3 regions of the Streptomyces sp. NPDC056452 genome follow, and region 1 is predicted to be linked to each of the others. Evidence: riboswitches for the same ligand, from Rfam matches in the RefSeq annotation. Region 1 holds a riboswitch; each other region holds the start of a gene.

Region 1 (10,304 bases):
CTCTGGCGCACCAACCGCGCCTGGCAGTCGACCCTCCTGGTGCTGCGCCAGGAGGCCGTCGCGGTCGTCGAGGGGGTGCTCCGGGAAGGTGTCGCGAACGGAGAGCTCAGCGAGGAGATCGACATCCAGCTGACGGCCGCCGCACTCGTCGGGATGGTCCTGGTCGCGGCCCTCGACTGGCAGGCGTTCCAGCCGGAGCGGTCGATCGACGATGTGCACTCGGCCCTGTCCCTGCTGCTGCACGGGCGCGTCAGCGGGCGCTGAGGAGGCACGGGAGCGCACGGCACACGAAGACGCCGGGCCGGTGGCATTCGATCCCCCTCGAATTCCACCGGCCCGGCGTCCTCGGTGCTGCCGCGGCGCCCTTCCCCGTGACCCCGATTCCCCCGTGGTCCCCGGGCTCCGCGTCGTACACCCCCGTTGCGTCCGGGGTGCCTCGCCGTTCCGCCGCCCCGTGCCGGCGGTCCTGGCGCTGCGCCCCTTCCGTGGTCTCCACTCTGCCGTCCGTGCAGGTGGGGGCCCATCCGCGTCCCTACTCATCTCCCCCACTAGGTACGGATACTCAGAGCTGTGTGCGGGGGCCCACCCGGGGCCGGCGGCGACTGGTTACGATCGCGTCCGTGTCCGTACTCCCCCTGGTGTTCACGAGTGGCTGGGCGAGCGGGATCAACGCCTACGCGGTGGTCCTCATGCTCGGCCTCTTCGGCGCGACCGGACTCACCGACGAGGTGCCCGAGTCGTTGCAGCGCACCGATGTGCTCGTGGCGGCGGGAGTGCTCTTCCTGTGCGAGGCGGTGGCCGACAAGATCCCCTATGTGGACTCGGCCTGGGACGCGGTCCACACGGTCGTACGTCCGGTCGCCGGGGCGGTCGTCGCGGCGCTGCTGGCGGGCGAGAGCGGATCGCTCCCGGAGCTCGCGGCCGCGGCGGTCGGCGGTTCCACCGCGTTGATGAGCCATCTGGTGAAGGCGGGCACCAGGATGGCGGTCAACACCTCACCCGAACCGTTCAGCAACGTCGCGGTGAGCGTCGCGGAGGATCTCGGCGTCGCCGGAATCATCACGTTCGCCATATTCAACCCCGTGGCCGCGGCCGTGATCGCCGCGACGCTCCTGGTGCTCGGCCTGGTGATACTGGTCTTCCTCGCCTCGCGCATCCGCCGCTTCCTACGTCGCAGAGCCCAGCGCCGCGAAGAGAAACGCATGGCCGGAGCGGGCAGGCACTGGCCTCACGAGTGAGCTGTCGGTGCCACCCCTTAGGGTCTCTGACATGGCACGAATTGCGGTGATCGGCGCCGGGGCGGGCGCGATGGCAGCGGCCGCGCGGCTGGCCGTGGCAGGCCACCGGGTGACGGTGTACGAGCGGTCCGGGACCTATGGCGGCTCGCTCGGCCGGTATGCCCGTGAGGGGTTCGTCTTCGACACCGGTCCCTCGCTGCTGCACCTTCCCGCGGTCTATCGCGACCTGTTCGTGAAGACCGGCAAGGCACCCCTGGAGCAGCGCGTGACGCTCACCCAGGTCGACCCCGCGAGCCGCCACCATTTCGCGGACGGCACCGCGGTCTCACTGCCGAACGCCTCGCGGGCCGGAGTGGTCGGCGCGCTGGACGGGGCGCTCGGCAAGGGATCGGGAGCCCGCTGGGGGGAGTTCCTGGACCGGGCGGGGACCGCGTGGGACCGCTCGCGCAGGCCGCTGCTGGAGGAGCCCCTGCGGGACGACCGGCAGGTGCTTGGCCGCGATCCCTACCCCGCGCTCCGCAGGCGCAGGCTGCTGACCGTCCGGGAGGCGGGCACGGTCGCCGAGATCGGTGCCTGGGAGCTGGCGGACCCCCGGCTGGCCGCCCTGCTCGACGGGTACGCCCTGTCGTACGGCCTGGATCCCCGCCGCGCGCCGGCCGCCGCCGCCCTGCTGCCCTACATGGAGGAGACCTTCGGCAGTTGGTACGTCGCCGGGGGCATGCGTGCGCTCGCCGAGGCGGTGTACGAGCGGTGCCTGGAGCGCCGTGTGACGTTCGTTTTCGGTGCCGAGGTGGTCCGGGTGGCCGAGAAGGACGGCAGGGCCGCAGGCGTCGAACTGGCGGACGGCGAGAGCGTCGAGGCCGATCATGTCGTTCTGGGCGCGCAGCCGTGGCCCGGGCTGCTGCCCGGTCAGGAGCGGCGGTTCGGCGGAGAAGCAGGAGGAGTGGAGGGTGCCGGGCAGCGAACGGTGCCGGGCCGCTTCCTGGTGCTGCTGTCGCTGCGCGGCGCCCGGGAGGCCGGTGCGGTGCACCGGAGCGTGGTGCACTGCGAGGACGGGGCCGCCGAGCAGGACGCGGTGTTCGGCGGACGGACCGCGGAGCGGCCCACCGTGACGGTGCTGCGTCCCGACGACCCCGCCACCCGCCCCGACGAGGCGCACGAGGCGGTGACCCTGATGGCGACGGTGGCCCCGCACGGCCCGGTCGACTGGACGGACGCGGCGCTGCGCGAGCGGTACGCCGAGGTGCTGATCGATCGCGCCTGCGTGGCCGTTCCCGGCCTGCGGGAGCGCATTCTCCACGCCGAGGTGCGCACCCCGGCGGAGACCGCCGCCGACACCGGCGCCGAGGGCGGTTCGGTGCCCGCGCCCGCGCTGGCGGGAGCGCGGGGCGCGTATCTGCACTCCGGGAACCGCACCGGGCTGCCCGGCCTGTATCTGGCCGGCGGCTGGTCGCATCCCGGCGGCGGACTGGCGCATGCCGGGATGTCGGGTGCCCTGGTGGCGGGCCTCGTGGTGGAGGGTGACGGCTTCCGCGGCTCGCAGTGAGCCGCGGAGCGCTCGTCCTCGTGACCGCGGGCGGTCAGTAGCGGTACTGCTCGTTCTGGCCGGTGTCGTACCCGTTGCCGTACGGGGCGGGCTGCTCGGGCGGCAGCGGGGGGTACTGCTCGCCCTCGCGCTGCTGCGGGACCCAGACGCCTCCCGGCGGCGTCTCCGGGGCGTACTGCTCGGCGTAGGGGCCGGTGTACTGCTGCTGGCCCCCGTAGCTGTCGTAACCGTTGCCGTAGCTGTCGTACGAGGTGTACTGGCCGGGGCCCGTCGCCGCGCCCGTCCCGATGTACGGGTCGGAGTAGGGGGCGTAGTCCGGCGTGGGCGTGCCGTAGTCGTACTGGCCGGCGTAGGTGTCCTGGCCCTGGTAGGTCTCCTGGCCCGGATAGGCGCCCTGGCCCTGGTAGGCGCCCTGGCCGCTGTAGGTGTCCTGGGCCGGCTGCGCGTAGTCGGTGTACGGGTCGTAGGCGGCGTACTGCTGCTGCTCGCCCTGCTGTTCCTGGCTGCCGGCGGCGGCGTAGGCGGCGTCGGTGTATATGCCGTACTGCCCGGTGTCGTCCGGCAGCGGCTGCGGTTCGTAGACCGCGGATGCCGCGGTCTCGTCCGCGGCTTCCGGTCCGGGTTCCTGGTACTCCAGGCCGGAGACCTCGAGCGTGGGCTGTTTCCGGCCGGGTGCGTCGCCGGCCGCACGGCGGCGGCGGCTCTCGCCGGGGCTGCCGCCTATGGCCCAGCCCGTCGAGAAGCCCCGTCGGAAGGAGAGGGTCACATACGTCTGCCCCGTCGCGAAGGCGATCGCGCCGAGGGCGATCACCAGCACCGAGGGAATCAGTACACCGAGAACCACACCGAGGAAGCCGGCGAAGGCGAGCAGCCGCCAGCGCAGCCGCGCCTTGTACTGCAGCAGCACCTCGCCCAGCAGCCACAGCGCCACGACGCCGAATGCGATGTAGAGGACCGTCCAGCCCACGCCCGCCCCCTCCTACGGCCACCGCCCCGGTTGGTGGCGGGTACGGCCGGTCACGACTGCTTGTGCAGTCCGAGATTCTCGTAGATCTCGAGTGTTGCCGTCGAGTTGTTGAGCGTAATGAAGTGCAGCCCCGGGACACCCTCGGAGAGCAGCTTCGCGCAGAACTCCGTGGCGAACTCGATGCCAATGGAGCGTACAGCGGCGGGATCGTCCTTCGCGGCGAGGATGCGCTCTTTCAGCGAGGAAGGCAGGGACGCGTTGCTGAGTTGGGCGAATCTCTCCAGCTGCCGGACGCTCGTGAGCGGCATCACCTCGGGGATGACCGGGGTGTCGCAACCGGCAGCGACCACGCGGTCACGCATCTGCAGATAGCTCTCCGGCTGGAAGAACATCTGGGTGATCGCATAGTCGGCACCCGCGCGGCACTTGTCCACGAAATGCCTGATGTCGGAGTCCCAGTCGGCCGACCGCGGATGCATTTCGGGAAAGGCCGCGACGCCGACGCAGAAATCACCGGACTCCTTGATGAGCCGGACGAGATCCGCCGCGTACCGCACGCCCTGCGGGTGCTTGACCCACTCGGCCATCGGGTCGCCCGGCGGGTCTCCGCGCACCGCGAGGATGTTGCGGATACCGGCGTCGGCGTACTGCCCGACCATGTTGCGCAGCTGGGCGACGGAGTGGTCGACGGCGGTGAGGTGCGCGACGGGGGTGAGCGTGGAGTCGGCGGCGATCTGCTGGGTCGCCCGCACCGTCCCCGCACGGGTGGAACCGCCGGCTCCGTACGTCACGGAGACGAAGCTCGGGCCCACCGCCTCGACGCGCCGCAGGGCGTTCCAGAGGTTCCGTTCGCCCTTCTCGGTCTTGGGCGCCCAGAACTCGAACGAGTACGACGTTCTGCCGGTCGCGAGCAGCTCACGCACGGTGCGAGCGTGATCAGTCCTGGTGGAGGGTGTGCCAAGAGCCATACTGGGAGGTTAACCAGGGCTCGGCGGTACCCCAACCAGACCGGGGCTTTTCGCCCGGATTAATGGGATTGCTGTCCACCCCTCGGACAGCCGGCTCCCGTGGGGCGCGAGGCCCGCCCTGTTCAGGCCGCGCGCGCCCGGATGCGCGCGGCGAGTGCCGCGGTCGCCGCGGCGGGATCCGCCGCTTCGGTGATCGCCCGCACGACAACGACCCGCCGGGCGCCCGCGTCCAGCACCTCGTCCAGATTGCCCGCGTTGATTCCGCCGATGGCGAACCAGGGGCGCGGCTGGTCGAGTGAGGCGGCGTAGCGGACGAGCCCCAGACCCGGGGCGTACCGGCCGGGCTTGGTCGGGGTGGGCCAGCAGGGGCCTGTGCAGAAGTAGTCCACGCCCGCCTCGGCGACGGCCGCGTCCACCTCGGACTCGGCGTGGGTGGACCGGCCGATCACCACCTCGGCGCCGATGACGCCGCGGGCGGCGGGCACCGGGAGATCGCCCTGCCCGAGGTGCAGCACGTCGGAGCCGATGGCGTGGGCGACGTCGGCCCGGTCGTTCACCGCGAGGAGCTTGCCGTGGCGCTTGCAGGCGTCCGCGAACACGGCCAGGTGTTCGAGCTCCTCCGCGGCTTCCATGCCCTTGTCGCGCAGCTGCACGATGTCGACGCCGGAGGAGAGCACGGCATCGAGGAACGCGGGAAGGTCGCCCTGCTGTTTGCGGGCGTCCGTGCAGAGGTAGAGCCGGGCGTCGGCCAGCAGCGAGCGAGGCGTGGACATGGTGGATTCCCCCCGTTGATAAAGGTCGTCGGCCCCACGGGCCGCCGACCCGGTGGTCGCCGGTCCGGCAGGTGCCGGTCACGGCAGAGTGCGGACCGTGAAGCACGGCCCGCACCCCGCATACGGTCGTCCGGTCAGACGGCGAGCGCCTGGGCCCGGCGCTTCACCTCCGTACCGCGATTCTCACTGAGGGCCTGCGCGGGCGTGCCGGGCAGGCTCGGGTCGGGGGTGAAGAGCCACTCCAGCATCTCTTCATCGCTGTAGCCGTCGTCCTTCAGGAGCGTCAGGGTCCCCGCGAGGCCCTTGACCACCTTGTTGCCGTCGATGAAGGCGGCAGGCACCTGGAGCGTCCGCCTCTCACCACGTCGTACGGCGATGAGCTGGCCCTCCTTGACCAGCTGCCGTACGCGCGTCACCTCGACATCGAGCATTTCCGCGATGTCGGGAAGGTGGAGCCAGTCGGGGACGAGAACATCGATCTTTGCGTCAATCTCGGTCACAGGGACAAGCCTGCCATCCCGGACCGACAGTCGGTAGCCGGGCCGCCCGTAAGGAGGTACCCGGGTCCTACAGCGCCGCCGCCTTCAGCGGTACGGAGGGGTCCGCGGCACGCACCGGATCAATGGGCGCCCCGGCCTCGATGAGCTTGCGCGCCTGGGCGAGGTCGCGCGGCCGGCTGACGGCGAGCACCGCCACCAGGGCGCCCTCGCGCAGCCAGCAGACCGTCCACGACGGGTCCGCCGGGTCGCCGCGCCACAGCAGGGTGTCGGCCGCGGCGTGGTGACCGGCGTACTGCACGAACCGGCCGAACTGCTCGGACCAGAAGTAGGGCACCGGGTCGTACGTCCGGGGCCGCCCGTCCGCGAGGGCGGCTGCGACCGTCCGGGGCCCCTGGAGGGCGTTGTCCCAGTGGTGGACGAGCAGCCGTTCGCCGTAGCGGGCGGAGGGGAAGGAGGCGCAGTCACCCACCGCGTACACGTCGGGCAGGGAGGTGCGCAGGGAGCCGTCGGCGGTGATCGAGCCGTCCGGGCCGAGCGCGATGCCGGAGCCTTCCAGCCAGCCGGTGGCGGGCCGTGCGCCGATGCCCACGATCACCGCTCCGGCGGGGATCACCCGGCCGTCCGCGAGGTGGACGGCACCGGGGTCGACGCGTGCCACCCGGGCGCCGGTGAGGAGTTCGGCCCCGCTCCCGGCGTACCAGCGGGCCATCGGAGCGGCGACCTCGGCGGGCAGGGTGCCCGCGAGGGGGCGTTCCGCGGCTTCGACGACGGTGACCGCGCAGCCCGCGGCACGGGCGGCGGTGGTGAATTCGGCACCGATCCAGCCGGCTCCCACGACCACGACGTCGTGCTGCCGCTCCAGGACGGGCCGCAGCCGTGCGGCATCGTCGACGGTGCGCAGCAGATGGACACCGGGAACGCCCTCGGAGCCGGGCAGGACGACGGGCTCGGCCCCGGTGGCGAGAACCAGCGCGTCGTACGGGACGGGGCCCTCGGGGGTGTCCAGCTCGTGTGCGGCGGCGCGCAGTCCGCTCACGTCGAGGCCCAGGCGGAGGGTGATGTCCAGGCCCTCGAAGTCGACGTCGAAGGCGGAGTCCTCGGCCTTGCCGAGCAGGACCGCCTTCGACAGGGGCGGCCTGTCGTACGGCTGGTGCGGTTCCGCGCCGATCAGGGTGACCCGGCCGGCGAAGCCCTGTTCGCGCAGGGCCACAGCGGTCTGCACGCCGGCCATGCCCGCGCCGACGACCACGACCCGGCGCGGCTGCTGTCCCGTTTCCCGCTGTTCCGTCTGCTCGCTCACCCGGCCACCCTAATCACCTGACGTTCCGTCAGGTGGCGAGCTCCTCCACCACGCTCGTCCCGCTGCCCTCCTGGGACTCCCACTCCCACCGCTCGTCCAGCCGCACGCGGCCGTCGGGAAGTTCCGTGACGGTGGAGACGCAGTGGCCGCCGGAGGTCGTTCCGTCCTGCTTCAGCTGCACGTACCGGAAGTCCAGGGTGTCGCCCTGCCTGGTGCCGACGAGATGTCCGCGGACGACGTCACCGCCCGCGTACTCGGCCCAGATCCGGCCCTCCCGCTCACGGTAGGCGAAGCGTGTGCGGGTGCCGACCTGGCCGGGTGCCTGGTCGACGACGGGCGACAGGACGAGTCCGTCGAGTGAACGGGCCACGGCGGCTGCTCCCTTACTGGCTGCGGGTGACGGGGTTTAGGGTGGCCAACGTAAGGCACTCGCGGGAGCCCGGACGCACCGGGCTGAGAGGGAGGCTGGCCGGCCTCCGACCGTACGAACCTGATCCGGGTCATGCCGGCGAAGGGAGGGGCTGGACGCCCATGCGCATCTCCGAGAACGGATCCGACGTCCTGGTCGTCGGGGGCGGCATCATCGGCCTGGTGACCGCCTGGCGGGCGGCCGGGCGCGGCATGTCCGTCGCGGTCGCCGATCCCGAACCGGGCGGCGGGGCCGCCCAGGTCGCGGCCGGCATGCTCGCCGCCGTCACCGAACTCCACTACGGCGAGCAGACGCTGCTCGGCCTCAATGTCGCCTCCGCCGCCCGCTATCCGGCGTTCGTGGCCGAGCTGGAGGAAGCGAGCGGACAGGAGACCGGTTTCCGTACCTGCGGCACGCTGGCCGTCGCGCTGGACTCCGACGACCGGGCCCATCTGCGGGAGCTGCACGCCCTGCAGCAGCGTTCGGGGCTGGAGTCGGAGTGGCTGAGCGGCCGCGAGTGCCGCCGGCTGGAGCCGATGCTCGCCCCCGGGGTGCGCGGTGGGCTGCGGGCCGACGGCGACCACCAGGTGGATCCCCGCCGACTGGCCTCGGCCCTGGTCACCGCGTGCGAGCGGGCCGGAGTGGTCTTCCACCGGGTCCGGGCGGAACGGCTCCGTGTGACGGGCGGCCGGGCGGCCGGAGCGGTCCTCGCGGACGGTACGGAGCTGAGCGCCGACCAGGTCGTGCTGGCCGCCGGCAGTCTCAGCGGCAGGCTCGCCGGGGTCCCCGAGGAGGTCGTGCCACCGGTCCGCCCGGTCAAGGGACAGGTGCTGCGGCTGGCCGTGCCGCCCGCGTACGCCCCCTTCCTCAGCCGGACCGTGCGGGCGGTGGTCCGCGGCAGTCACGTCTACCTCGTCCCGCGCGCCAACGGCGAGCTGGTCGTGGGCGCGACCAGCGAGGAGATGGGCTGGGACACCACGGTCACCGCGGGCGGGGTCTACGAACTGCTGCGCGACGCCCACGAGCTGGTGCCGGGCATCACCGAACTTCCGCTGACCGAGACCCGCGCGGGCCTGCGTCCCGCCTCTCCGGACAACGCACCGCTGCTGGGTCCGACGGCACTGCCCGGCCTGCACCTCGCCACCGGCCACCACCGCAACGGGGTGCTGCTGACGCCCGTCACCGGTGACGTGATGGCCCACGTGCTGACCACCGGCGAACTGCCCGCCGAGGCCCGCCCCTTCGCGCCGAGCCGCTTCGCGTCCTCCGGCCGGGGCCCCGCCTCGCCGCACCTCTCCCCCGGAGCCCCCTCTCCAGCACCTCAGGAGCAGCCCGCATGACCGAGCCCCTGCCCACCACCGTTTCCGCACCTGCGTCCACCTCCGGATCCGTGTCCGTGTCCGTGTCCGTCAACGGGGAGCACCGCACCGTCCCGGCCGGCACCGCGCTGGACGCCCTGGTCGCGACCCTGACCACGGCGCACTCCGGTGTCGCCGCCGCGGTCAACGAGGCCGTCGTGCCGCGCAGCCAGTGGTCCGCCACCGCCCTCGGCGAAGGTGACCGCGTCGAGGTCCTCACCGCGGTCCAGGGAGGCTGACCATGTCGGACGATCTCTTCACGCTCGGCTCCACCACCTTCTCGTCCCGGCTGATCATGGGAACGGGCGGTGCGCCCAGCCTCGAGGTGCTGGAGCGTTCCCTGGTCGCCTCGGGAACCGAGCTGACCACCGTCGCGATGCGCCGGCTCGACCCGACCGTGCAGGGCTCGGTGCTCTCCGTCCTGGAGCGGCTCTCCATCCGCGTCCTGCCCAACACCGCCGGCTGTTTCACCGCGGGCGAGGCCGTACTGACCGCCCGGCTGGCCAGGGAGGCGCTCGGCACCGACTGGATCAAGCTGGAGGTCGTGGCCGACGAGCGGACCCTGCTGCCCGATCCGATCGAGCTGCTGGACGCCGCCGAGACCCTGGCCGACGAGGGCTTCACCGTCCTTCCGTACACCAATGACGACCCGGTCCTCGCCCGGAAGCTCCAGGACGTCGGGTGCGCGGCGATCATGCCGCTCGGCTCCCCCATCGGCTCCGGGCTCGGCATCCGCAACCCGCACAACTTCCAGCTGATCATCGAGCAGGCCGCGGTCCCGGTGATCCTCGACGCCGGGGCGGGGACGGCGTCGGACGCGGCGCTGGCGATGGAGCTGGGGTGCGCCGCTGTGATGCTCGCCTCAGCGGTGACCCGGGCGCAGGAGCCGGAGCTGATGGCCGCGGCCATGCGGCACGCGGTGGACGGCGGGCGCCTGGCGTACCGGGCCGGCCGGATCCCGAGGCGGCATTTCGCCGAGGCGTCCTCGCCCGCCGGGGGCCGGGCGGTGCTGGATCCGGAGCGCCCGGCCTTCTGACGGGACTGCTCGGCCGGGCGGCACGGCTGCCCCACCGGCCGCGCTCCGGTCACAACACATGCATGTCCCTGTCACGGCTCGGCTTCAGAACGGTCCCCGGGCAGCCCCGGCCCGTCCGTCGTGTCCGTGGCGGCTCGTAGACTCGACCCGTGGACACGACCCTCCAGGACCCCCTCGTCGGGCAGCTGCTCGACGGCCGCTACCGCATC
Region 2 (10,304 bases), on a different contig from region 1:
CGCCGAACTACTACGAGTCCCGTTCCGCGCCCACGCCGATGGTGCTGGTGAACCGCGCGCACTGGACGGAGAAGCTGCCCGCCTGGCCGCTGCTGAGCGCGCTGGCGGCGGACCGGGCGATGGAGTCCCGTATCGCGCTCGTCGACACGGTGGAAGAGGCAGCCGGGGCCCTCGCCCGGCTGACGGACTGAACGGCAGGCCCAGGTTCCACCGGCTCGCCGGTCGGCTCAGCGGGCGGCGAGGCGGACGTCGAGGGCGTCGAAGAAGGCGTCCCAGCCGTCCTCGGCCGCCGCGTACTGCTCGGGCGTGAGATGGCCGCCGCGCTGCTGGAAGACCATCTCGGTGGACTTCCTGCTGCGCTCGGTGAAGGTGACCGTGACGGTCTCGCCCTCGGCGTCCGCGGGCGCGCTCCGGTCCTTGAGCGTGAAGACGAGTCGCTCGGGGGCGGACACCTCCCGGTAGACGCCGTGGAACGGCATCTCCGCGCCGGGCACGATGATGACCAGGCTCCACTCACCGCCGGGCGTGACGTCCATCGACACCCGGTCCAGCGGCACGTCCGCGTCACCCCCGTACCAGGCGGCGAAGTCCTCGGGGACCGTCCAGGCTGCGAAGACCCGGTCCCGCGGTGCGTCGACGACGCGGGTGATGTCGATGCCCTCGCGTGCTGATCCAGTCATGATCCCTGTCCTTCCCGACGGTTCCGTGTCCAGGGGACCAGGCTCCGGGGTGCTCCGCCAGCCGAACGGGCCGGGCCCGAGGGCCTTGCGTCCGGGTCAGGCCGGGGAGAGGACCACCGTCTCCGCAACGTCGAACCTCACGCCCACCGTGGCCCCCTCCTCCGGGGTGTCCCGCAGCCCGCATTCGGCCTCCAGAGCGGGCCCGTCGGCGGGGTGCAGGGTCACGGCGACGTGGTGGCCCCGGAACGTGCGCGCGCCCACCGTGCAGGTCAGCCCGTCCTTCGCGCCGCCGATCCGTACCCCGGCCGGCCGGACCAGCAGCTCGCACGTGCCCTGGGGCGAGTCCTCGGGCACCGGCACCTTGCCCCATGGCGTGTCGGCGGCCGTGCCGGTCACCGTCGCCTCCACCACGTTGTCGAAGCCGAGGAACCGGGCGACGAACGCGGAGGCAGGGCGCTGCCAGACCTCCAGAGGGGTCCCCGCCTGGGCGATCCTGCCGTCCCGCATGACCACCACCCGGTCCGCGAGGGCGAAGGCCTCGCCCTGGTCGTGGGTGACGGCGAGCACCGTCGTACCGAGCCGACCGAAGAGGGTGCGCAGCTCGACGACGAGCCGTTCGCGCAGGCTCCGGTCCAGCTGCCCGAGCGGCTCGTCCAGCATCAGCAGTTTCGGGCGGGGTGCCAGCGCGCGGGCAAGGGCGACGCGCTGCTGCTCGCCGCCCGACAGGGCGGCGACGGCCCGCCGTCCGGCGCCGGGCAGGCCGACGAGGTCGAGGAGCTCGTCGGCCCTGCGGTCGCGCTCGGCCCGGGAGACCCCGTGCATCCGCAGCCCGAACGCGACATTCGCGCCGACGTCCCGGTGCGGGAAGAGCTGGTGGTCCTGGAACATCAGCCCGAGCCCGCGACGGTGCACCGGCACGGCGGCCTGGTCGGCTCCGTCCAGGAGCACCCGTCCGCCGTCCAGCCGCTGCAGCCCCGCGACGACCCGCAGGAGCGTCGACTTGCCGCTGCCGCTGGGCCCGAGGACACAGACGATCTCGTGGTCGGCGACCTCCAGGTCCACGGCGTCCAGCGCGGTCCGCTCCCCGAAGCGGACCGTGGCCGCGTCCAGTGCCAGCATCTCTAGAACTCCCCGGATCGGTCGGTGCGGATACGTTCGAGCAGGAGCAGCGACACCGCGCAGACGAGCATCAGGATCGTGCTGAGTGCCATCGCCTGCCCGTAGTTGAGCTCCCCGGACCGCCCCAGCAGCCGGGCGACCGCCACCGGCAGGGTGGGGTTGTCGGGGCGGGCGATGAACACGGTCGCCCCGAACTCGCCGAGTGACACGGCGAACGCGAAGCCCGCGGCCACCAGCAGCGCCCGGCGCACCAGCGGCAGATCGACCTCTCGCCAGGCCCGCAGCGGCGAGGCGCCGAGCACCGCCGCTGCCTCCCGAAGCCGGTCGTCCACCGCGCGCAGGACGGGCAGCATGGTCCGTACGACGAAGGGAACGCCCACCAGCGCCTGGGCGAGCGGTACGAGGATCCAGGACGTACGCAGGTCCAGGGGCGGCTCGTCGAGCGTGATCAGGAAGCCGAAGCCGACGGTGACGGCGGACACCCCGAGGGGCAGCATCAGCAGCGCGTCGAAGCCGCGCACCAGCGGTCCTGCCCGCCTCGTCAGGGCCGCCGCGGCGAGACCGCCGATCACGAGGGCGATGAGGGTCGCGACCAGCGCGTACTGCAGCGAGTTCCCGATGGCTTCCAGCGGCGGGACCAGGAACGTGGAGCCGCTCGCGTCGGCGGACTGCAGCGCGCGGTAGAAGCCGAAGCCGTAGCCGCCGGACGTGTCCAGGGAGCGTTCCACCAGCACGCCCAGGGGCACGACGATGAGCAGCGCGACGGTCAGCAGTACGCCGCCGAGCAGGGCACGCTGCCCGGCCCCGCGCGGCCGGCGGGAGGTCTGCGCCGGGTCGACGAGCCTCAGCGCGGTCTCCCTGCGCCGCACGGTCCACGCGTGTACGGCGAGGATCCCGCCGACCGCGGCGAACTGGACCAGGGTCAGCACGGCGGCCGTCGGCAGATCGAGCAGCTGGGCGGTCTGCCGGTAGATCTCCACCTCCAGCGTGGAGTAGGCAGGACCGCCGAGGATCTGGACGACTCCGAAGGAGGTGAACGTGAAGAGGAAGACCATCAGGGCGGCGGCGCCCACGGCAGGCGCCAGCGCGGGCAGGGTGACCCGCCGCCAGGCCGCGAGGCGTCCCGCGCCGAGCACCCGGGCGGCCTCCTCCTGACGGGGGTCGAGTTGCGACCACAGCCCGCCGACGGTCCGTACGACGACCGCGTAGTTGAAGAAGACATGGGCGAGGAGGATCGCCCAGACCGTGGTGTCCAGCCGGACGCCCCACAGCTCGTCGAGAAATCCGCCGCGCCCCAGCAGTGCCAGGAACGCCGTCCCCACGACGACCGTAGGCAGGACGAACGGCACGGTCACGACCGCACGCAGCAGTTGCTTGCCGGGAAAGTCGAACCGGGCGAAGACGTAGGCTCCCGGCAGCGCGATCAGCAGCGTGAGCACGGTCGACGCGAGCGCCTGCCAGGTGGTGAACCAGAGGACGTCGGCGATGTCCGGCCGGCTCAGCACCTCGCCGATCCGGCCGAACTGCCAGACGCCGTCCGCCTTCAGCCCCCGGCCGACGATCGCGACGACGGGGTAGGCGAAGAACAGCGCGAAGAACGCGACGGGCACGGCCATCAGGCCGAGCCGCGCCGCGTTCCCCCTCCAGGAGGGACGCGCTGCTACTTCACGACGAGCGAGGACCACGACTGGACCCACTGCTCACGGTTCTTGGCGATCTTCTCCGGGTCCACGGTCGCCGGCTTGTCGACGGTCGCACCGAACTTCGTGAAGAGCTCCGGCAGGGCGGCGTCCTTCGCGACCGGGTTCACGAACATGTTGAGCGGCATGTCCTCCTGGAACTGCTTGCTGATCAGGAAGTCCAGCAGTGCCTTGCCGCCCGCCTCGTTCTTCGCACCGTCCAGCAGGCCGGCGAACTCGATCTGGCGGAAGCAGGTTCCGGTGGCGACCCCGGTCGGTGCCTCGGTGGGCCGGGGCTCCGCGTACAGCACCTCGACGGGCGGGCTGGAGGCGTACGAGACGACGAGCGGCCGGTCGGCCTTGGTCTTCTTGCCGCCCGCGGAGCCGGAGAACTCCTCGTTGTACGCCTGCTCCCAGCCGTCGACGACCTTGACGCCGTTGTTCTTCAGCTTCTTCCAGTAGTCCTGGTAGCCGTCCTCGCCGTAGGTGGCGACGGTGCCGAGGAGGAAGCCGAGGCCGGGCGAGGAGGTCGCCGCGTTCTCGGTGACGAGGAGGTTCTTGTACGCGGGCTTCAACAGGTCGTCGAACGACTGCGGCGGCGCGAGCTTCTTGTCCGCGAAGTACTTCTTGTCGTAGTTGATGCAGATGTCGCCGGTGTCGACGGGCGTGACCCGGTGCTTGTCCGCGTCCAGCTGGGTGTCGGCCGCGACGCGGTCGAGCCCCTTCGCCTCGTACGGCGTGAACAGTCCGTTGTCCAGGGCGCGCGAGAGCAGCGTGTTGTCGACGCCGAAGAACACATCGCCCCGGGGGGATCCCTTGGTCAGGATCTCCTGGTTGAGCGCGGCACCGGCGTCACCGCTCTTCAGCACCTTGACCGTGTAGCCGGTCTCCTTGGTGAACGCCTTGAGGACCGAGTCCGAGGCGTTGAAGGAGTCGTGGCTGACGAGCGTCACCGTCTTGGAGGCCTTGGAGTTCCCGGAACCGGAGGCATCGTCGTCGGATCCGCCGCAGCCCGCGAGCACGGTGACGCCCAGCGCGGCGGCAAGCGCCGTCGCGGCGCACTTCGTGGTGGTGTTCATGTGATTCCTCCTGGAAGTGACCAGGAAGAGACGCGGCCCCACCCGCTCGGCGAGCGGGCAGGGCGCAACAGCTTGAGTAAGGTCCGAACTTCCTACCCGGAATGACCCGGGCGAGGTTCAGAGGGTCTGCGGCTCGGTGCCGCACTCTCAGCGCTGTGGCGCTCCCCTGTCGGAATATGAAGTTGATTTCCGGGCCAGGCTACACCGGCCGGATCACGCCGTTCCGGCCGGATGGCGCCCGTACCCGGAACCGCGTCAGCGCTCGGAGGCCGCCAGCTGTCCGCAGGCCCCGTCGATCTCCTGACCACGGGTGTCACGGACCGTGACGGGCACACCGTGAGCGGCGATCGCGTCGACGAACGCCTTCTCGTCCTCGGGCCGCGAGGCGGTCCACTTGGAACCGGGCGTCGGGTTCAGCGGGATGAGGTTGACGTGCACCCGCTTGCCCTTGAGCAGCCGGCCCAGCCGGTCGCCCCGCCATGCCTGGTCGTTGATGTCGCGGATCAGCGCGTACTCGATGGAGATGCGCCGGCCGGACTTCTCGGCGTACTCCCACGCCGCGTCCAGCACCTCCCGGACGTTCCAGCGCGTGTTCACGGGAACGAGGGTGTCGCGCAGCTCGTCGTCCGGGGCGTGGAGCGAGACGGCGAGACGGCACTTGAAGCCCTCGTCGGCGAAGCGCAGCATGGCCGGCACCAGGCCCACCGTGGACACGGTGATCCCACGCTGCGAGAGTCCGAGCCCGTCCGGCTCGGGGTCGGTCAGCCGCCGGATCGCCCCGACGACGCGCTTGTAGTTGGCCAGGGGCTCGCCCATACCCATGAAGACGATGTTGGAGAGCCGCGCGGGCCCGCCCGGGACCTCACCGTCGCGCAGCGCCCGCATGCCGTCCACGATCTGGTGCACGATCTCGGCGGTCGAGAGGTTCCGGTCGAGGCCGGCCTGCCCGGTCGCGCAGAACGGACAGTTCATCCCGCACCCGGCCTGCGAGGAGATGCACATCGTCACCCGGTCCGGGTACCGCATGAGGACGGACTCGACGAGCGTCCCGTCGTGCAGCTTCCAGAGCGTCTTACGGGTGGTGTCGTCGTCGCAGCTGATGTGGCGCATCACGGACATCAGGTCGGGGAACAGCGCCTCGGCGAGCTTCTCCCGCGAAGCGGCCGGGATGTTGTTCCACTCGGCCGGGTCGTGCGCGTACCGCGCGAAGTAGTGCTGCGACAGCTGCTTGGCGCGGAAGGGCTTCTCGCCGGTCGCGGCGACTGCTTCCTTGCGCTCGTCGGGGCTGAGGTCGGCGAGGTGCCGCGGCGGCTGCTTGGCTCCGCGGGGCGCGACAAACTGGAGTTCTCCGGGCTTAGGCATGGTTCTTCCAGTGTCGCAGACACGCCGTGGTACCAGAGGTCGTCGCCCGCCCGGGTGGGCGAGGGCGCGACCGTGTCCGGGGCGCTGCCGGCGCCGTCCGCCGATGTCGGAGGCCTTGTGACGGCCCACGGGCGGGTGCGGGCCGCGCGCACGACCGTGACCGATCGCACCCAAGGACTGCTGTACGCGGTGCGGCTGCCCACCCCCGGCGCCGAGGCCCGGACACCGCACGAGTGAGGGTCCGCCGCCCTGTGGGCAACGGACCCTCACTCGTAGAACTGCAGGTCACACGGCACGTGGCCGCAACAGTGGCTCAGCCGGATCCGACGAACAGCACCAGCAGCAGCCAGACCACCGGCGCGGTCGGCAGCAGCGAGTCGAGCCGGTCCATGATGCCGCCGTGACCCGGCAGCAGTGTGCCCATGTCCTTGATCCCGAGGTCACGCTTGATCATGGACTCACCCAGGTCACCGAGGGTGGCACTGGCGGCGACCGCGAGGCCCAGCAGCAGCCCCTGCCACCACCTGCCGTCGTCGATCAGGAACTGCATGCACAGCGCACCGGCGACCATCGCGAACCCGATCGCGCCGAAGAGGCCCTCGCGGGTCTTCCCGGGACTGATGCGCGGCGCGAGCTTGTGCGTACCGAAGCGCCAGCCGACGGCGTACGCACCGGTGTCGGCGACCACGGTGAGCAGCAGGAAGGTCAGCACCCGCCACGGACCGTCGTCCGCGGTGAGCATCATCGCGACGAACGTCGCCAGGAACGGCACGTAGAAGACGGCGAAGACACCGGCCGTGACGTCCCTGAGGTAGCCCTCCGGCGGCTCGGTCATCCGCCAGACGAGCACCGCGAGCGCGGTGAGCGCCATGGCGACCCAGGCGCCCTCCGCGTCCCGCACGTAGCCGGCGACGACCATGGCGGCGCCGCCGACGGCGAGCGGCACGAGGGGGGCGTTGATCCCCTTGCGCTCCTTGAGGCGCGAGGTGAGCTCCCAGAGCCCGACCACCACCGCCAGCACGACCACACCGACGAAGACGGCCTTCACGATGAAGAGCGAACCGGCCACGACCACGCCGAGCCCGAGACCGACCCCTATCGCGGCGCGCAGATCACGACCTGCCCGCTTCTTCTGCGGTGGGGGCGACGGCAACGAGGTGGACATGGGCTCCTGCTGCTTCTCGTCACGGAACAGGGGACCGCTGACGTGCGCGGCTTCCCTGTCCCGGTTGTCGCGGTCGTCTGCGTCTCTACCTGCGTCGGGAACGTCCGGCACGATGGGCATGGGCCGAGTCTGCTGGGCGACGTGCACATCGTGGGCAGGACCCGCCGGAGCGGTCCCCATCTCGGGCGGACCCCAGTAGCCGGCGCCCTGCGGGGCGCCCCAGGAAGAGTCGTTCATCAGACCTCGAGCAGCTCGGCTTCCTTGTGCTTGAGCAGCTCGTCCACCTGTGCGACGTACTTCGCGGTGGTGTCGTCGAGCTCCTTCTCCGCACGGCGGACCTCGTCCTCGCCGGACTCCTTGTCCTTGACGAGCTTGTCGAGCGACTCCTTGGCCTTGCGGCGGATGGAGCGGATCGAGATCTTGGAGTCCTCGGCCTTGGTCTTGGCGACCTTGATGTACTCCTTGCGGCGGTCCTGCGTGAGCTCCGGGAACGTCACACGGATGATGTTGCCGTCGTTGCTCGGGTTGACGCCGAGGTCGGAGTCGCGGATCGCCTGCTCGATGTTGCGCAGCGCGGTCTTGTCGAACGGAGTCACCACTGCCATGCGCGGCTCGGGGACCGAGAACGAGGCCAGCTGGTTGATCGGGGTCAGCGCGCCGTAGTAGTCGGCGACGATCTTGTTGAACATCGCCGGGTGCGCACGGCCGGTACGGATCGCCGCAAAGTCCTCTTTGGCGACCACGACGGCCTTCTCCATCTTCTCCTCGGCCTCGAGGAGGATTTCTTCGATCACCACGTGCTCCTGCGTGTCTTGAGTGGGCCCGGCATCGTCGGGCCCTGCGGATCCTGCGTCGCGTCCTCACCTGCACGGTGTCCGACCGGCAGGCCGTTGTCCATCCTTTGGGCCGTCAGGCCCTGGTGCTCTCGTCACTCACGAGCGTGCCGATCTTCTCACCCTTGACCGCGCGGGCGATATTGCCCTCCGTGGTCAGCTCGAAGACGAGGATCGGAAGCTGATTGTCACGGCAGAGCGTGATGGCGGTGGCGTCGGCGACCTTGAGGTCGCGGGCGAGCACCTCGCTGTACTCCAGCGCGTCGAACTTCACCGCAGCGGGGTTGTTCTTCGGGTCGGAGTCGTAGACGCCGTCCACGCCGTTCTTGCCCATCAGCAGCGCCTCCGCCTCGATCTCGAGGGCGCGCTGGGCCGCGGTGGTGTCGGTGGAGAAGTACGGCATGCCCATGCCCGCGCCGAAGATGACGACGCGTCCCTTCTCCAGGTGCCGTACGGCACGGAGCGGGATGTACGGCTCCGCGACCTGACCCATCGTGATGGCGGTCTGGACGCGTGAGTCGATGCCTTCCTTCTCCAGGAAGTCCTGCAGTGCCAGGCAGTTCATGACCGTGCCGAGCATGCCCATGTAGTCGGACCGTGCCCGGTCCATGCCGCGCTGCTGCAGCTCGGCGCCGCGGAAGAAGTTGCCACCGCCGATGACGACCGCGATCTCCGCGCCGTCCCGTACGACCGCGGCGATCTCGCGGGCGATGGCGTGCACGACATCGGGGTCGACGCCGAGACCCCCACCACCGGCGAACGCCTCGCCGGACAGCTTCAGCATGAAGCGGCCGGAAATCTTGCCGTCGTCGCCCTTGTGGTCACCCTGGGAGGCGTCTGCGCCCTTGTTCATGGAGATTCTCCTCGTGCACATACGAAGAAGGCCATTGCCGGTGGGTCTGGTGTCCCTCAGCGGCAATGGCCTCCTCGTCAGTTCTGCGGTCGTCCGGCATGAGTGCGGCCAGCGACTGCACCAGACCCTATCGGGGTCCGCCGTTGTTCGCGGACGGACTCAGATGCCGACCTTGATGCGCGCGAAGCGCTTCAGGCTGACACCGGCCTCGTCCAGGACCTTCTGGACGGACTTCTTGGCGTCCTTGGCGAACGCCTGCTCCAGGACGACGACGTCCTTGAAGAAGCCGTTGACGCGACCCTCGACGATCTTCGGGAGGGCGGCCTCGGGCTTGCCCTCCTCACGCGAGGTGGCCTCGGCGACACGGCGCTCGTTCTCGACCGTCTCGGCGGGGACCTCGTCGCGGTTGAGGTACTTCGGGGCGAAGGCAGTGATGTGCTGCGCGACGTCCTTGGCCACCTCGGCGTTGGGCTTGTCCAGCTCGACGAGCACGCCGACCTGCGGCGGGAGGTCGGGCATCGTGCGGTGCATGTACGCAGCCACGTAACCGCCGGTGAACTGCGCGAAGCGGTCCAGGACGATCTTCTCGCCGAGGTTGGCGTTGGCCTCGTCCACGTACGCCTGGACCGTCTTGCCGGGCTCGATCTCCGAGGCGAGGAGCGCCTGGATGTCGGCCGGGGAGGTCGCGGCGACGTGCGCGGCGAGCGTGTTGGCGACGGCCTGGAACTTCTCGCCCTTGGCGACGAAGTCCGTCTCGCACTTCAGCTCGAGCAGGACGCCGGAGGTCTTGTCCTCGGAGATGAGGGAGACGACGGCGCCGTTCTCGGCAGAACGGCCCTCGCGCTTGGCGACGCCCTTCTGGCCCTTGATACGGAGCGCCTCGACGGCGCCGTCGACGTTGCCGTCGGCCTCGTCGAGCGCCTTCTTGCAGTCCATCATGCCGGCGCCGGTGAGCTCGCGGAGCTTCTTGACGTCAGCGGCGGTGTAGTTCGCCATGAGTCTGTTTCTCTCTCGAAGTCTGAAAGATCTACGGGTGAACGGCGGGGGCGGTGCCAGTGGCACCGGCCCCCGCCGTCATTCAGCCGTGACTGACGGGTGTCAGGCCTGCTCGTCCGTGGCCGGAGCCTCGGCGGCGGGGGCGTCCGCGGCCGGAGCCTCGGCAGCCGGGGTCTCGGCCTCCTCGGCAGCGGCGACGGCCGGCTCGGCGTCGGCGGCCTTCTCGGTCTCGGCGGAGGACTGAACCTCGGCGTCGTCCTTCTTCTCGCCCTCGAGCAGGTCTCGCTCCCACTCGGCGAGCGGCTCGCCGGCGGCCTTCTCGCCCGGCTTCGAGTCACCGGTCGCGGCACCGGAACGGGCGATGAGGCCCTCGGCGACGGCGTCGGCGATCACGCGGGTGAGCAGGGTGACGGAGCGGATCGCGTCGTCGTTGCCCGGAATCTTGTAGTCGACCTCGTCGGGGTCGCAGTTGGTGTCGAGGATCGCGACGACCGGGATGTGGAGCTTGCGCGCCTCACCGACGGCGATGTGCTCCTTC
Region 3 (10,304 bases), on a different contig from region 1:
CAGTGGCAGACCGCTGCCGTCGGCTGGGAAATGACTGTCCGTCACCGTCCTGACCAGTGGTGTGTGCGACCGTCCGGTCTCCGGACCCCCGGCTCGCGGCGGGCCCGCGGGGGCGGCCCCCGCGGGAGGGCTGAACGCCCGTCACCATGCCTGGGGGTGACCTTTGACCACGGCATCGAGTACCGCTGTCCCGACGTTGATCGGTTCGGTTCAGCGGGCGTTGAGACTGCTGGAGGCTGTGGGCACCCATCGGGACGGGGCGCCGGCCAAGCAGCTCGCACGGGAAGCGGGGCTTCCTCTTCCCACTGCCTATCACCTGCTGCGCACCCTGACCCATGAGGGCTACCTCCGCAGGGAGAACGGTGTCTTCCTGTTCGGTGCCGCTGCGGAGCGCCTCGTCGGAGGCCGGGCGACCGCACCCCGTCGCGGTGTGATCATCGAATCGCTCGCGCACTGGGCCGATGTCATCGGGGCGCCCGTGTACTGCGCTGTCTACCGGGACGGGGAGATCGACCTCGTCGCGGTGGCCGATACGCCCGACTTCCCCGCCGTCGAGGAGTGGGCCGCCTTCCGCGAGACCGGCCATGCACATGCTCTCGGCCAGTGTCTGTTGAGCCAGCTCGACGAGAGGGCGCGCGAGGAGCATCTGGACCGTCACCCAGTGCAACCACTGACGCGCTACTCCGTAAGGGATCGTCCGGCGTTTCTCGACCGGATGAGATCAATGAACCGTACGGAACCCGTCGTTGAACGACAGGAATACGCGCTGGGAACGGTCTGCGCGGCCATCCCGATCACGGTGGGAACCGCCGTTGCGGCCATGGCCATTTCACTACCTCTGGACCAAGAGGAACGGTTGCTCCCCGCAGTCGAACAACTACGCTGTGAAGTGACCAGCCTCTTGCGCTCGTTCGTGTTCTCTATCAGTATCTGAAAAATCACTCCTTGTGATCTGCTATCGCGTGCACCACGATGGCGTCAATAGGGCCATGGGGGATCATTCCTGGCCAGATTCATCTACTGCGGGGTTGAACGATGCGCGAGTCGGTTCAAGCAGAGGTCATGATGAGCTTCCTCGTCTCCGAGGAGCTTTCGTTCCGTATTCCGGTGGAGCTCCGGTACGAAGTGGGCGATCCGTACGCGATCCGGATGACCTTCCACCTGCCAGGTGACGCCCCCGTCACCTGGGCATTCGGCCGTGAGCTGCTGCTCGACGGTCTCAACAACCCGAGCGGCGACGGCGATGTGCATATCGGCCCGACCGAGCCCGAGGGCCTCTCGGACGTACACATCCGGCTCCAGGTCGGCACGGATCGTGCGCTCTTCCGCGCCGGCACGGCGCCTCTTGTGGCATTTCTCGACCGGACGGACAAGCTGGTGCCACTGGGGCAGGAGCACACGCTGGGTGACTTCGACGGCAATCTGGAAGAGGCGCTGGGCCGCATCCTCGCCAAGGAACAGAACGCCGGCTGAACAGGGACCACCCGCTGAGCAGGCAACACCGGTGCCATGTGGGCCCGGCGTTCGCGCTCACGCCTTACGGCGTCGGCCCCTCCCGGTCCGTACGGGGGCAGGAGCTCCGGCTTCCGCGCCGAGCCCCGTGCGGTCCGCGGAGACCACCAGGGCCGCGAGCACCGTCGTCACCGGCACCGAGGCGACCAGCCCGATCGATCCGACCAGGGTCCGGACGATCTCCATCGCGACCAGTTCGCTGGTGGCCACCGTTCCCACGCTGCTCTGGGCGATGGAGAAGAGCAGCAGCAGGGGCAGCGCGGCTCCCGCATAGGCGAGTACGAGCGTGTTGACGACCGAGGCGATGTGGTCGCGCCCGATCCTGATGCCCGCCCGGTAGAGCCGTCGTACGCCCATCGTCGGGTCTGCCTGGTGCAGTTCCCAGACCGCCGACGTCTGGGTGACGGTCACGTCGTCGAGCACGCCGAGCGAGCCGATGATCACACCGGCCAGCAGCAAGCCGCTCATGTCGATGTCCGGGAACAGCCCGTGGATCAGGCCGGTGTTGTCATCGGTGTTGCCGCTCAGGCTCGCCCAGCCGATGAAGAGCGAGCCCAGCAGCCCGATCAGCAGCAGCGAGACGAGTGTGCCGATGACGGCCACGGAGGTACGCGCGGTCAGCCCGTGACACATGTAGAGGGCGATCAGCATGATGGCGCTGGCCCCGATCACCGCGACGACCAGCGGATTCGAACCCTGCAGGATCGCCGGGAGGATGAACAGCGTCAGCACGGCGAACGAGACCGCGAGCGCGATGAGCGCCATCAGGCCGCGCAGCCTGCCCACCACGATCACCGCGAGGGCGAAGATCCCGGCGAGCAGAGCCATCGGGAACGTGCGGTCGACGTCGGTCACCGAGTACTGCAGATCACGGGGCGCGTCGGGCGCGTACGCCACCACCACCCCCTGACGGTCCTTCAGTTGCCTGGTCGCGTCGGGCTGGATGATCTCGACGAACGTTCGGCCCTTGTCCTTGCCGGTCGTCACCTCGATCGTGGCCTTCTTGCACAGCCCCGACTGCTCGTTGACGGCCTCACGCCCCGAGGGCGTCGAGGTGTCGCCGGTCGGCGGCACCTGCGCGGCGTTCACGTCCGCGCAGTCCACCCTGGCGATCTCCACCACCTTGCCCTGCTGGGTCTGCCGGTCGAAACCGACACCCGTGCGCTCGTGGGAGGGAGCGCCGCCCGGCCAGAAGACCACCAGACCGACGAGGACCGCTGCGGCGAACGGGATCAGCACGGCGGCGATGACCTTGCGCAGGTGCTTGGACACGGGCGCGGCGGGGCCGTGGCTGTGGGTGTGGCCCGGTGCATGGCTCTGCGTGCTGCCGGACTCGGGGCCGTGCGGTGCGGGGGCGCTCGGGGAGGACGTCACCGGGCGATCATCCCAAGAACGGGAGAGGCCCTCTGGCCAGCACGCCAGGAGGGAGGCTAGCGTGGAGGCACATTTGTACACGCGGGAGCTCGGAGCACCGGGCTGAGAGGGCGCTGACCTCCGTATATCCGTACGGGACACGCTGCGCCGACCGCCGAACCTGTTACCGGGTAATGCCGGCGTAGGGAGTAGGTCTCATGACCACAGCGGACGCACGCACGCCTGCCTCGAAGCAGAATGCGCAGAACGCCCAGAATGCGCAGGACGCGGCGAACAACGAGGCCGGGAAGTCCATCGGCTGGCACAAGGGGTACGTCCAGGGCTCGCGCCCGGACCTCCGGGTGCCGGTCCGTCAGGTGCACCTCACCAACGGCAAGGACGTGACGCTCTACGACACGTCGGGGCCGTACACCGATCCCACCACCGAGACCGATGTCCGCCGTGGGCTCACGCCCCTGCGGGAGAACTGGATCATCGCCCGCGGCGACACCGAGGAGTACGCGGGCCGCCCCGCGCGCCCCGAGGACGACGGCCTCAAGCACACGTCGCCGCGCGGCGGCCTGCGCAACCTCGACGCGGTCTTCCCCGGCCGCCCCCGCCAGCCCCGACGCAGCCGCGACGGTCAGCCGGTCACACAGCTCGCGTACGCCCGTCGCGGCGAGATCACTCCGGAGATGGAGTACGTCGCGATCAGGGAGAACGTGGCGCCCGAGGTGGTGCGCGAGGAGATCGCGGCAGGGCGGGCCGTGCTGCCGGCCAACGTCAACCACCCGGAGATCGAGCCGATGATCATCGGCAAGCGGTTCCTGGTGAAGGTCAACGCCAACATCGGCAACTCGGCGGTCACCTCCTCCATCGAGGAGGAGGTGGACAAGATGACCTGGGCGACCAAGTGGGGTGCCGACACGGTCATGGACCTGTCCACCGGCCGCAACATCCACACCACGCGCGAGTGGGTCCTGCGCAACTCCCCCGTTCCGATCGGCACCGTTCCGCTCTACCAGGCCCTGGAGAAGGTGGACGGCCGGGCCGAGGAGCTGACCTGGGAGATGTACAAGGACACCGTCATCGAGCAGGCCGAACAGGGCGTCGACTACATGACGGTGCACGCGGGGGTCCGGCTGCCGTACGTCCCGCTGACGGCCCGCCGCAAGACCGGCATCGTCTCCCGCGGCGGCTCGATCATGGCGGCCTGGTGCCTCGCGCACCACAAGGAGTCGTTCCTCTACGAGCATTTCGAGGAGCTCTGCGAGATCCTCGCGGCCTACGACGTGACCTACTCGCTCGGTGACGGCCTGCGCCCCGGCTCCATCGCCGACGCCAACGACGAGGCCCAGTTCGCCGAACTGCGCACGCTCGGTGAACTGAACTCCGTCGCCAAGCGGTTCGGCGTCCAGACGATGATCGAGGGCCCGGGCCATGTCCCGATGCACAAGATCAAGGAGAACATCGACCTCCAGCAGGAGATCTGCGAGGAGGCGCCGTTCTACACGCTCGGCCCGCTGACCACCGATGTCGCCCCGGCGTACGACCACATCACCTCGGGTATCGGTGCGGCGATGATCGCCTGGTGGGGGACGGCGATGCTCTGCTACGTCACGCCCAAGGAGCACCTGGGCCTGCCGAACAGGGACGACGTGAAGACCGGCGTCATCACCTACAAGATCGCCGCGCATGCGGCGGATCTCGCCAAGGGCCACCCCGGGGCGCAGGAGTGGGACGACGCGCTGTCGGACGCCCGGTTCGAGTTCCGCTGGGAGGACCAGTTCAACCTGGCGCTCGACCCCGACACGGCACGGGAGTTCCACGACGAGACGCTGCCGGCCGAGCCGGCGAAGACGGCGCACTTCTGCTCGATGTGCGGCCCGAAGTTCTGTTCGATGAAGATCAGCAGGAGCATCACGGAGCAGTTCGCCCCCGACCTTCTCCCCTCTGCCTCGGAAGAGGAGATCGAGGCGGGGATGCTGGAGAAGTCGAAGGAGTTCGCCGCGAGCGGCAACCGTGTGTACCTGCCGCTGGCGGACTGACTGCTGGCGGATTCGCAGGAAGTCACGGCGCTGTCCCGGGTGTTGCGTGTCCGGGGCGGCGCCGCCTGGCTGTTCATCATATTGTCCGCATTGAGCACGAAGAGTATGAGCAATGGCTGGTTTCGCGTGATGGGTCCTCTGATCGCCTGATTCCAGGTGCAGTTCGGCGACGGTACGGACACGGAAACGTGGCAGGTCTATGTACGTTTCGGCAGGGGCATGCCCTGGCTTGACCACTTCCTTATCTGTGCCTTACCTTCCGCTGTGCTTGGCCGAAAAGGTGTGCGCCCCGACCGGGGGCGCCAGGGGAGGGAAACACAGTGAGCTGGTACCTGAACGTACTCAAGAACTACGCGGGCTTCAGCGGTCGTGCGCGCCGCAAGGAGTACTGGATGTTCGCGCTCTTCAACGTCATCATCGCCGGGGTCCTGCTCGGTATCGGTGCTGCCATCGACACCCAGATCCCGTACATCATCTACATCCTCGCTGTGATCATCCCCTCGCTCGCCGTCGTCGTCCGCCGGCTGCACGACACGGGCCGTTCGGGCTGGTGGTTCCTGATCTCGTTCGTCCCGCTCGTGGGCGGCATCATCCTGCTCGTCTTCATGTGCTCCGAGGGTGCGCACGAGGCCAACGAGTACGGCGCGAACCCCAAGCTCGCCCCCCAGGGAGTCTGACGGGGCGCTCCGACCGGGTGGTCGGAGCACCACGCACACCGAACAACGCAGAGGCCGGGTGCAGCGCGAGCTGCCCCGGCCTTCGCCGTGCCGGATCGCGAAACGGCCCCTGCCCTGCCGGGTCGTGGAACGGCCCCTGCCCTGCCGGGTCGTGGAACGGCCCCTGCGGTGCCGGGTCGCGAAACGGCCCCTGCGGTGCCGGATCGCGACCGGGATCACTCAGGCTGGTGTTCGGGGCCGCCGAAGTCGGGACTGGTGAAGTCGGGGCTGGTGAACGACGGACGCGGTCCGGCCGACGGGCCGTCCTGCGGGCCGGAGAAATCCGGTCTGCTGTAGCCGATCTTCGGGATGCGGTTCGCCGAGCGGTGCGGGGTCCGTGAGGCCGGCCCCGCGGTCGGGTCGGCCAGGGCGTCCCGCAGGAAGGGCAGGATGCCGCGCTCCAGCAGTGCGTGGCGCCAGGCCTCCCTGGCGCGTGCCACGTCCTCCGGCAATTCCTGCTCGTCGTCCATGGCCGGCAGCGCGGTGGCTCCGTTCCGCAGTGCGGTGAGGAGGAGTCCGACCGCGGCGACCAGGATGGCCGCGGCGGCGACCGCCGCGAAGAACCATCCGGCGGCGACCAGAGTGCCGCCGAAGGCCAAGGACGGGCTGACGGCCTTCAGGAGATAGCCGACCAGCAGGAATATGAGGGCGGCGGAGCCGGCCAGCACAGGGGCCAGCGCGGCGATGACAGCAAGGGTTCCCGCGCCCGCCCCGTCTGTGTCGTCCGGTGCCGGTCCGAGGCCTGACCCGAGGGCGGATTCGGGACCCGAGGCGTCGGCCGGTCCGCGCAGTTCGCCGCGGACCTTCACGTAGTGGTCGTACTCGGTCGCGGCGGCTGCGGTGATCAGAGCGGTGGCGTTCAGCGCCATCGTCCGCAGTTGTTCCGCGTTGAGCCGGTCCCCCACACCGTCCAGATCCGGGCGTTCGTGAGCATGGCGCAGAGAGTCGGCAAGGATCCGCTCGTACTCGGGTCGGTCCTCGGCCAGCAGGTGCGGAGCGCTTTTCATGTGCATCCCCCGATGCTCCGTAGGGCCTGATCGACCGCCTGGGCCGGGCGATCGGGCGGAAACGGAGGAGAGCCTGCTACTGATACGCCGATGGTAGAGCGACCACGGCACGGGTTGACAGGGTGTTTCCGGAAATAGGCCCAGTGGCCGGCGTTGTCAGGTCGTGGGTGCGTCTTCCCCGACGGCCGTCAGTCATTCAGGGGAAGTTGGACGACCAATAGCTTTCCGGCCATGGTCACTCCGCCGTCCATGGCGATGGCGAGCCCGTCCGCGTACACGTGCGGACCGTCCACCACGGGGCGGGCGCTGTCTTCGCCGTCCTCGGATCCGACCTCGCCGAGCAGGTACGGGATGGGACTGTGACCATGCACGACGCGCTGTCCGCCGTACGTCGACATCAGCTCGCGAACGGCCTGCGAGCCGCCCTCGTCGCGGAAGGCGAACCGCTTGGTGAGCTTGCGGAAGAGGTCCCAGCACTCATCGGCGTCGTTACGCGTGAGAATGGCGTGCACCGTGTCGTTGACGTCCTCGATGGTGGTGCCGTAGTCGAGGTAGGCCGTCGTGTCGGAGTGCATCAGCAGGTGCCCGTCCTCCTCCACGACCGCGTCGAGCCGGGCCATCCACTGCAGATGGACGTCCTGGAGCCGTTCCATGTCGGTCTTCTGGCCGCCGTTGAGCAGCCAGGCCGCCTGGAAGGTCGCGGTACCCGCACCGGAGTTCACCGGGGTGTCGCCGAACCTCTTGGCACCCAGGAGCAGCAGTTCGTGATTGCCCATGAGGGCCTTGCAGTACCCGCCGGCCGCCGCGGCCTCGGCCGAGAGCCGCATGACGAGATCGATCACGCCGATGCCGTCCGGGCCCCGGTCGGTGAAGTCGCCGAGGAACCACAGTCTGGCGTTGCCGGCGGACCACCGGCCCTCGGAGTCGATGAGGCCCTGCCGGCCGAGGGCGGAAAGGAGCTCGTCCAGATAGCCGTGGACGTCGCCGACGACGTAGAGGGGGCCCCGTCCCGTGCCGGAGGCCGGCCGGGGCTGGGGAACGGCCTGCACCTGGACGGTGTCGCCACGGTTGATCACGGGAAGATCGCGCGCGGTGGGGGTGTACCCCTCCGGCTCGTCGCCCACAACGGCGTTGCCGGGATGCGGCGACGGCGAAGGCATCGGTGCCTGCGCATACGGCGGTACGCGGAAGTCACGCAACGTCGCTGTCCGCACCACGGGTTCCTGACCGGCCCCCTGAGTCATCGACCCCTCCACCACCGTCGCGCCGCCGTACACCTGACGGGCCCTGCCTGGTAGAGGTGGTCCGCGGTGTCGTGCGCCCATCATAGGAATGCGGATCGTGCTCTGGGACGCACCAGGGGTGGTGAATCCGAGTGCACGCATGGTTCACCGACCGTTTGGTCCGGATTAATCCGATCAGTCCCCGGCGGGGGAGCGTGGCGGGCTGACCGTGGTGCGCGGCGGACGACGCTGCGAGGACGTCCGGACGATGAGTTCCGTCGGTATCACCTGCTCCAGCGGTCCGTCGTGCTCGACGCCCTCGATGGCGTCGATGAGGAGCTGGACGACAGCCGTGCCGATTCTCCGCGGCTTGAGCGAGAGCGTCGTGATCGGGGGATCGGTCGCCGCGTACACGGTGGACTCGCTGCAGCAGACCACCAGCAGGTCCTCGGGGACCCGCAGGCCGTAGCGGCGGGCGGCGGCGAGCAGATCGGTCCCATTGGGGTCGAAGAGCCCGTAGACGGCGTCGGGCCGGTCCGGGCGGGCGAGGAGCCGGTCGGCGGCCACGGCGCCCGCACAGGGGTCGTGGGCCGGATAGGACTCGTAGACCGGGTCCTGGCCCACCCGCTCGCACCAGTGGAGGTAGGCGGTGGTCGAGAGGCGGGTGTAGGTGTCGGTGGTGGTGCCGGTCAGCAGTCCGATGCGGCGGGCTCCGGCGGCGGCCAGGTGGTCGAGGAGGTCGAGTACGGCCGCCCGGTGATCGTTGTCGACCCAGGCGGTGACCGGCAGCGTGCCGGCCGGCCTCCCGTCCGACACGACAGGCAGGCCCTGCCGCACGAGTTCGGTGACCACCGGGTCCTGGTCGGAGGGGTCGATGACGACGGTGCCGTCCAGGGCGACGTTCGACCAGACGTCGTGGCGCGAGGTGGCGGGGAGGATGACCAGGGCGTAGCCGCGGGCGAGCGCCGCCGATGTGGCGGCTCTGGCCATCTCCGCGAAGTAGGCGAACTCGGTGAAGGTGAAGGGTTCGTCCCCGTACGTGGTCACGGTGAGGCCGATGAGCCCCGACCTGCCGGTACGGAGGGTGCGGGCCGCGGCGGACGGGCGGTAGCCCAGCCGCTCGGCGACCTCGCGGACATGTCGGCGGGTGGCGTCCGGGAGCCTGCCCTTGCCGTTGAGCGCGTCGGAGACGGTCGTGATGGAGACTCCGGCCGCGGCGGCTACATCCCGGATCCCCGCCCGTCCCTGTCGGCCGCTGCGCCGGGGCGTCTCTGTCCGGCTCACCTGGTGCTTCCCTGCTGCTGTCATGGCGAGCCGATAGTAGGGCTCCGGCGGTGGGTTGGGCCGGTCGCATATGCGTACGTTGACAGGCACGTTTCTGCATGATCATGAGGCATTAAATGCCTTGCAAATCAAGGGTGTTGGCGGGTTGGAGGCCAATGTGTCATGTGTCGGTGTGCATGGGCCTGCTAATTGGCTCATGTCTCGAAGAGGTCTCAACTCACCTGTTCGAGTGATGCGCGCTACGGCGTGAGCCACCGGCGCGCGCCACGGGGCGCGGCGCTCCCCCCGGAGGGCTCGTCGTCCTGCCGGGCATTGACGGTGCTTTCCGGCACAGCGGACGATTCTCCGGTCAGGCCATTCGCAGGGACGTCGAATCCTCTTAAGGTGAGCAGTATTGATGTGTACGGATGGTCGAGGAGGACCTGCGGTGAGCGAGACGAGCCCCAAGCTGCGTGCCGAGCTGGATGGTGTGCCTGCCTATGTGCCGGGCAAGCCGGCGGCTGCCGACGGACCGGTTGCTTTCAAGCTGTCCTCCAACGAGAACCCGTATCCGCCGCTGCCGGGGGTCATGGAGTCCGCGCTCGGCGCCGCCGCGAACTTCAACCGGTACCCGGACATGGCCTGCACCGGCCTGATGAACGAGCTGGCCGACCGGTTCGGTGTGCCCGTCTCCCATCTGGCCACCGGTACCGGCTCGGTCGGTGTGGCGCAGCAGCTGCTCCAGGCCACTTCCGGCCCGGGTGACGAGGTCATCTACGCGTGGCGTTCCTTCGAGGCCTATCCGATCATCACCCAGGTCAGCGGCGCGACCTCGGTCAAGGTGCCGCTCACCGACGGCGAGGTGCACGATCTCGACGCGATGGCCGGGGCGATCACCGACCGCACCCGGATGATCTTCGTCTGCAACCCGAACAACCCGACCGGCACCGTGGTGCGCCGGGCGGAGCTGGAGCGCTTCCTGGACCGGGTGCCGGGCGATGTGCTGGTGGTGCTCGACGAGGCGTACAAGGAGTTCATCCGGGACGCCGACGTGCCTGACGGCATCGAGATCTACCGGGACAGGCCCAATGTGGCGGTGCTGCGGACCTTCTCCAAGGCCTACGGCCTGGCGGGTCTGCGGGTCGGGTTCGCGGTGGCGCACGAGCCGGTGGCTGCCGCCCT

Evidence for each region. A riboswitch is a leader RNA that binds a small molecule or an ion and turns the genes downstream of it on or off. The one in region 1 is predicted to bind thiamine pyrophosphate.
Region 2: linked by a shared signal. The riboswitch ahead of ACFQ6X_RS07575 (thiamine ABC transporter substrate binding subunit) and the one ahead of thiO (glycine oxidase ThiO) in region 1 are both predicted to bind thiamine pyrophosphate.
Region 3: linked by a shared signal. The riboswitch ahead of thiC (phosphomethylpyrimidine synthase ThiC) and the one ahead of thiO (glycine oxidase ThiO) in region 1 are both predicted to bind thiamine pyrophosphate.

The regions. Positions count from the first base shown of each region.
Region 1 is NZ_JBHTRI010000045.1:5,760-16,063, forward strand. Features, by position in the region: gene ACFQ6X_RS32085 (TetR/AcrR family transcriptional regulator) at 1-264, shown strand, start outside; gene ACFQ6X_RS32090 (DUF4126 domain-containing protein) at 621-1,238, shown strand; gene ACFQ6X_RS32095 (phytoene desaturase family protein) at 1,270-2,784, shown strand; gene ACFQ6X_RS32100 (hypothetical protein) at 2,819-3,751, opposite strand; gene metF (methylenetetrahydrofolate reductase [NAD(P)H]) at 3,802-4,719, opposite strand; gene thiE (thiamine phosphate synthase) at 4,842-5,492, opposite strand; gene ACFQ6X_RS32115 (Rv2175c family DNA-binding protein) at 5,627-5,992, opposite strand; gene ACFQ6X_RS32120 (NAD(P)/FAD-dependent oxidoreductase) at 6,060-7,223, opposite strand; gene ACFQ6X_RS32125 (hypothetical protein) at 7,321-7,662, opposite strand; TPP riboswitch at 7,714-7,826, shown strand; gene thiO (glycine oxidase ThiO) at 7,824-9,041, shown strand; gene thiS (sulfur carrier protein ThiS) at 9,038-9,298, shown strand; gene ACFQ6X_RS32140 (thiazole synthase) at 9,301-10,095, shown strand; gene pknB (Stk1 family PASTA domain-containing Ser/Thr kinase) at 10,245-10,304, shown strand, end outside.
Region 2 is NZ_JBHTRI010000005.1:234,668-244,971, reverse strand. Features, by position in the region: gene ACFQ6X_RS07595 (LOG family protein) at 1-191, shown strand, start outside; gene ACFQ6X_RS07590 (SRPBCC domain-containing protein) at 228-680, opposite strand; gene ACFQ6X_RS07585 (ABC transporter ATP-binding protein) at 777-1,799, opposite strand; gene ACFQ6X_RS07580 (ABC transporter permease) at 1,802-3,415, opposite strand; gene ACFQ6X_RS07575 (thiamine ABC transporter substrate binding subunit) at 3,460-4,557, opposite strand; TPP riboswitch at 4,629-4,735, opposite strand; gene rlmN (23S rRNA (adenine(2503)-C(2))-methyltransferase RlmN) at 4,813-5,919, opposite strand; gene ACFQ6X_RS07565 (hypothetical protein) at 5,992-6,156, shown strand; gene ACFQ6X_RS07560 (phosphatidate cytidylyltransferase) at 6,233-7,321, opposite strand; gene frr (ribosome recycling factor) at 7,321-7,878, opposite strand; gene pyrH (UMP kinase) at 7,994-8,770, opposite strand; gene tsf (translation elongation factor Ts) at 8,930-9,766, opposite strand; gene rpsB (30S ribosomal protein S2) at 9,869-10,304, opposite strand, start outside.
Region 3 is NZ_JBHTRI010000002.1:30,346-40,649, reverse strand. Features, by position in the region: gene ACFQ6X_RS02485 (IclR family transcriptional regulator) at 164-934, shown strand; gene ACFQ6X_RS02480 (SsgA family sporulation/cell division regulator) at 1,036-1,473, shown strand; gene ACFQ6X_RS02475 (YibE/F family protein) at 1,531-2,886, opposite strand; TPP riboswitch at 2,958-3,091, shown strand; gene thiC (phosphomethylpyrimidine synthase ThiC) at 3,084-4,913, shown strand; gene ACFQ6X_RS02465 (DUF805 domain-containing protein) at 5,234-5,590, shown strand; gene ACFQ6X_RS02460 (hypothetical protein) at 5,806-6,642, opposite strand; gene ACFQ6X_RS02455 (metallophosphoesterase) at 6,825-7,880, opposite strand; gene ACFQ6X_RS02450 (LacI family DNA-binding transcriptional regulator) at 8,055-9,167, opposite strand; gene hisC (histidinol-phosphate transaminase) at 9,571-10,304, shown strand, end outside.